DNA from 2 places in the Alteromonas stellipolaris genome. Region 2 is predicted to be linked to the other one. Evidence: riboswitches for the same ligand, from Rfam matches in the RefSeq annotation. Region 2 holds a riboswitch; the other holds the start of a gene.

Region 1 (3,158 bases), 2.0 Mb from region 2:
ACATCAAAATTACTTACTTGCGTATCGTCCCTGTCCATATAGAAGAGTGCTGCTCGCATGGTTAGTTCAGGCACTAATAAAGGCCCTTTTACACCAAGCTCGTAATTCCAGTTATATTCTTCATCAAAGAATCGCTGCTCATCTGATACGCGCTCGTCAGGGTTATACCCTGCCCCTTTATAGCCGCGAGAAATACTGGCGTAGTAAAAGTGTTTTTCACCCGTATATTGCAATGCCACTTTACCGCCAGTCATCGTAGTATCATGACTGCTTTCAAGGCCATTGTTATCAGAGTAGTCAAAGCCGTAGTTTTCTACACGTAACCCTGCAACTAGCGTTAGGCTAGTGGTGATTGTAGATTCAGTCTGTAAATATACCGCTTTGGTGGTGGGTTCATACACACTGGTAAAGTCACCTGATGCATAGGTGTATTCACGCAACAAATCTTCTTCACTGGTTTTATAAAAAGCGCCAAGCGTCCAAGCCGTCGCGCCATTAAATAACGCGGCACTGTCTGAAGATACAAAGCGTACTTCTGCTGTTTGTGTGTCTACATCACGGAAATAAGCGTCGAATGAAGTATACCCGAAAGGGTGAAATCCTTCGTAAGTCCAATCTTCGTCATATCCATAACCGATGTTATGGGAGGCGTGAGTGGCGACTAGAATAATATCACCGCCATTAGTCGAGGTAGTGGCTCTAGCACTCACAGCATGAGTTTGATGGGTGTCAAAACCTGGCTCATCAGATAAGGTCTGATTATTATTATCTAAAGAAAACGCATCATACCCATTGTCGATGTCATACCAACGATAAGTTAGTGCCAAAGTGCTTCTTTCGTCAATATTTCCCGCTACACTTATGCGCGCAGCAGTTTCATCAAGATTATTCGTATCATCACGTTTTTGCTCGGTGCCGTCACTGTTAACGACGGTATTTTCTACAAAACCATCACTACGGTTATGCATAAGTGCAACGCGATAACCCCAATCTTGATTGATATCGTTACCTGTAGCAGCTTCTACGCGATAACTATCTTTATTACCTGCTCTTACTTCAACATAGTCAGCACTCTCTGAGCCAACAGGGGTGCTAGAAAGCTTAACCGCTCCTGCTAAAGCGCCGGAACCAAATAAGGTGGCCTGAGGCCCTCGGTAAACTTCTAGTTGCTGCGTATCAAAAATAAGTCCTGCTGCTGCAAGACCAGAGAAATCAAATTCGTCAACGATGAAACTAACAGACGGATTAATAGGCTCTACAAACTGGCTACGTTCACCGATACCGCGAATTTGAACAAAGCGTCCGCGAGAAGCGCCTGCGGCGAAGTTCACGTTCGGCACACTATTTAGCACACTATCAATATGGGTAGGCTGGCGACTGCTTAAGCGCTTAGCACTCATAACGGTAGCACTTGCACTTAGCTGGTCTAACACGGTTTCGCGAAAGTCTCCGCTCACGACAACACGTTCTACGTCATCAAGTTGTGTTTCTTGCTGAGTAGTTTGTGCGCTAACTGAAAGCGATGCGGCAAGTAAAGAAAGACAAAATATAGGTTTTTGCATGGGATCTCTTATTCTTTTTTAAGAAAAAAGATCCGGGTGTACGGCAGGTGATACGACTATGTGGTCAACCATCCCTACGCCGGCATTATCCGGATCAGGTGTAAGGGTTCTCACAATGATAATGTGAATCTCAGTCCGCGGTACGGACACCCCTTGGTATATGCGTTCGTTATGAATAACGAATACAGCGGGAAGTCTACCAGTTACGCCAAAACCGTCAAGATATTAAACGGTTAACTTGGCGTAACAGTAGGCTCGCTATTCGTGTGATGTGGCTTATTTTTGCTCTTCTAATTCGAGATTGAGCTTTCGCACTTCTTCGTTAGTTTGAGATACTAACGCCTCAAGGGTTTTACCATGCGCTGCTGGTTGACGTGATTCTGGGTCTACTTTAACGAAGACGATATCATCGGCGAAACAAATAGTTTTTTTGGTGGCTTTATTGCGCACTAAACAACTGACCGTAATCGACGTTCTACCAACCGCTTTCGTCTCAAGACCAAACTCAACAATATCACCTTGCAGTGCAGGAGACTCAAAACTAATTTCCCCTATATGTTTGGTTACCAAACAATTGGTTTCTAATTGGCAAATTGCCCAAATAGCAGCCTCTTCATCAATCCATTCAAGCGCGCGGCCGCCAAATAAAGAGTTGGCATAATTTAAGTCGTTTGGCATCACTAGACGCCGAGAAAGAAAGCGCATTCGAATTCCTTTAGATAAGTAGTTACTATAAGCAGAGAAAGTCTTAATTATACCGAAAAAACACACCTATGGCGCCACCGGAATTGACTCAATGGTTATTTAGCCCTATTTATTCGCAAGCACGACATACTGAGCATCGCCGTCTACTCGTGCTTTCTGGTGAGTATGACTGGGTGAATAAGAGTTTAACGTCTATTTTGAGCGATATTTCCCCCTCACTTACCGTCAAAGAAATAGGCGCTGAGAACTCACTGCTCCGTAAACATTTGTTGGGTAAAGAATGCGATATCGGGGTGGTACATTCACATCAAGGGTTTAACCCTGGAAACCTCATGGCCATTGCAGGCACCATTCGATGGGGTGGCTGTCTCATTTTATGCTGCCCTACGCTCGACTCTTGGCATTTGCACACCCGCCCTAGTCACCTCTCACATGGTTTTACTGCATCACGAAGTCCGTATATAAAACGGCTTGTAGCAATACTAAAAAACGATGCAGATGTAGCCATTTGGAATTCCAACAACTGCCATATTCCTGATTCAGTAGCGAGTGATACCTTTGATTCGATAAACCGGCTAACCCCGATTACCTCTGAAAGCCCTATTAATCGGATAGTTTCAGAAAACGCACGCGCAACACAGCCAGTAGATGATGAACAAACCCGTCGGCCACAGTTCAAATCACTTGAACAGCAGGCGGCATTTGATTGCCTGACAAATAAGTGGTCGCAAGATAATCGAAAAGCTGTCATCACAGCGCCTAGAGGCAGAGGGAAGTCTGCGCTTGTAGGGCTGTTTGTTGCATCAAGGCTGAAAAAGGGCGAGAAAGTAGTGATCACAAGCGCCATTCGTGAAAACACGAGCACCCTTTTCAAGCACATTCGTATAGGCA
Region 2 (3,158 bases):
GCACAGTTAAACAGTAGTATTTTCTACTATGATTATACTGACTATCAGTCGTTTTCATGGGTAAACAATGCCGGTGTGGTTTTCAACGAAGACGCGCAATTTACCGGTGCTGAAGTTGAACTACTATTAAACCCTATTGATGCGTTAGACATCATGTTCGGCGTGTCTTACACCGATGCCGTTGTTGAAGACTTAGAGGTGGCTTCAGGCGTATTTGTAGACACTACCCCGCCGTACACACCTGAATGGCAATCATCTGGTTTAGTGCGCTACACATGGGATATAGACAGCGGCAGTATTGCAGCGCTAATCAGTGGTTCATACCAGTCTGAATCTTTCCACAACGCGAGAAACTTTACGGCGCATACCATTGAAAGCCACTTCAAAGCTGATGCACGCATTACCTGGACTGACAAAGAAGATTTATGGAGCGTAGCCGCTTACGTAGATAACCTTACCGATTCAGATCACGAATTAATTGGTTTTGACGTATCAGGTTTCTACGGTACATCACAAATCTCTTATGCGAAACCACGCACTTACGGCGTAACCGTTAGACGTAATTTCTAATCTATGAAAGGTTAGCTGCGGATACAGATATAAAACCGCTCAACGAACATCCTGTAAGCAAAGGCCCCTTTTGGGGTCTTTTTATCTTTTATTTACGTGAATTTAGTGTAATCAAACTTACCCCATTCTACCTTCTCGTTGCCCGTGTAAAGCTTTAACGAGAGCAAGCCAACCCCCACCAAATACATATCATTCGCGCTAAAGTATTAGTGCGTTCACCTTAGAAATCTTTTGCAGCATGGATGCTGCCAGCAGAGGCCCCCTCACCTCTCAACCCTCTCTAAAATTTCAAGTTTTGTTATAAGGGGGATAGTGTGTTCCTCAGAAATCTTCTGCAGCATGGATGCTGTAGAGAGGCCCCCTCACCTCTCACCGCCAAATTCCACCTTGAACAAGAGTGTTAGTGCGTTCACCTTAGAAATCTTTTGCAGCATGGATGCTGCCAGTAGAGGCCCCACACCTCTCAACCCTCTCTAAAATTTCAAGTTTTGTTATAAGGGGGATGGTGTGTTCCTCAGAAACCTTCTACAGCATGGATGCTGTAGAGAGGCCCCATGGATGGGTCTACGCCGTGTTTCTGAGGAACACACCATCCCCCTACCACGCCAAATCAAGGCTTGATATTTAAATTTCTTTCGCTTTATACTGAATATAGTTACTTGTCGGAGTGCTCAACTGAATTAATCCAGTGAGCTGAGACCGCGAAAGCGGGATCCGTTGAACCTGATCAGGCTAATACCTGCGAAGGGAACAAGAAAGTACAAAGTGGTAAGTCGTAAATTGTAAAAGTGAAACCATGTAGTATGGCAAGAATTTATCCTGCGGGATTTTGCCTGTAGTACCGGTCATGCTTTTGCGCCCTTTGTATTCTCTCCTCCACTCCTGACAAGCATTTTATAACCTAAACTAACAGGCGAAAATGCTATGTCGACTCGACGCGAACAGCGCCAACAGGCGCAAAACTTTATTAATCAATTGGCTGGTGAAGCCTACCCTAATTCTACTCGTCATTACGAGACAGGCAGCCGCGACGATATTAACGTTGCCATGCGACTGATTCATCAGCACGACAGCTTAATAGGCGGCACCGAAGAAAACCCCATATTTGAAAGTAACCCACCCATTGGGGTTTACGATACGTCCGGCCCTTACGGCGATCCAGACGTGACCATTGACGTGCAAAAAGGGTTAGCGCCGCTACGAGGCAACTGGATTAAAGCACGTGAAAATACATACGAACTTGAAGGCGTATCGTCACGCTTTGCGAAACAGCGTGAGCAAGATATTGTCACCGAAGATTTTCGCTTCACCCGAACGCTAAAACCACGTAAAGCCCTAGAAGGTAAAAACGTGACACAGCTGCATTACGCTCGCCAAGGCATTATCACGCCCGAGATGGAATACATTGCTATTCGGGAAAACATGGGGCGTGATGCATTAAAAGACAGCCCGCTAAGTCAGCAACACAAAGGCGAACACTTCGGGGCCAACCTGCCTTCGAACATTACCCCTGAGTTTGTTCGCCAAGAAGTGGCAGCAGGTCGCGCGATTATTCCTGCGAATATAAACCACCCTGAACTAGAACCCATGATTATTGGCCGCAACTTTTTAGTAAAGATTAACGCCAACATTGGGAATTCAGCGGTAACCTCGTCTATTGAAGAGGAAGTGGAAAAGCTGGTGTGGTCTACACGCTGGGGCGCCGATACCATTATGGATTTATCCACCGGCCGCAACATTCACGAAACCCGTGAATGGCTGCTTCGAAACAGCCCAATCCCTTTAGGTACTGTGCCCATCTACCAAGCCCTCGAGAAAGTAAATGGCGTGGCTGAAGATCTTACCTGGGAGTTGTTTAAAGACACCCTTATCGAGCAAGCCGAACAAGGGGTAGATTACTTCACCATTCACGCAGGCGTATTGCTTGAATACGTGCCACTTACCGCAAATCGAGTAACGGGCATTGTGTCGCGCGGCGGCTCTATTATGGCCAAGTGGTGTTTAAGTCATCACAAACAGAGCTTTTTGTACGAACGATTCCGCGATATTTGTGAAATTTGTGCCGCTTATGATGTATCGCTTTCTTTAGGTGACGGGTTACGCCCAGGCAGCGTAGCCGATGCAAACGATGAGGCACAATTTTCTGAACTTCGCACCTTGGGTGAGCTCACTAAAATAGCCTGGGAATACGATGTTCAGGTTATGATTGAAGGCCCAGGACATGTGCCAATGCATATGATTAAAGCCAACATGGAAGAGCAACTAACCCATTGTCATGAAGCGCCTTTTTACACGTTAGGCCCGTTAACTACCGATATTGCGCCAGGTTACGACCACTTTACCTCAGGCATTGGTGCCGCCATGATTGGCTGGTATGGCTGCGCCATGCTTTGTTACGTTACCCCTAAAGAACATTTGGGCTTACCAAACAAAGAAGACGTTAAGCAAGGGCTAATTACCTACAAAATTGCGGCACACGCGGCCGACTTAGCCAAAGGTCACCCTGGTGCACAAATTCGCGATAATGCCATGTCGAAAGCTCGCTTTGAGTTTCGTTGGGAAGACCAGTTTAACCTAGCATTGGACCC

The links. A riboswitch is a leader RNA that binds a small molecule or an ion and turns the genes downstream of it on or off. The one in region 2 is predicted to bind thiamine pyrophosphate.
Region 1: linked by a shared signal. The riboswitch ahead of AVL57_RS09350 (TonB-dependent receptor) and the one ahead of thiC (phosphomethylpyrimidine synthase ThiC) in region 2 are both predicted to bind thiamine pyrophosphate.

The regions. Positions count from the first base shown of each region.
Region 1 is NZ_CP013926.1:2,210,390-2,213,547, forward strand. It holds gene AVL57_RS09350 (TonB-dependent receptor) at 1-1,562, opposite strand, end outside; TPP riboswitch at 1,617-1,726, opposite strand; gene AVL57_RS09355 (acyl-CoA thioesterase) at 1,839-2,267, opposite strand; gene AVL57_RS09360 (GNAT family N-acetyltransferase) at 2,336-3,158, shown strand, end outside.
Region 2 is NZ_CP013926.1:168,244-171,401, reverse strand. It holds gene AVL57_RS00695 (TonB-dependent receptor) at 1-570, shown strand, start outside; TPP riboswitch at 1,224-1,337, shown strand; gene thiC (phosphomethylpyrimidine synthase ThiC) at 1,495-3,158, shown strand, end outside.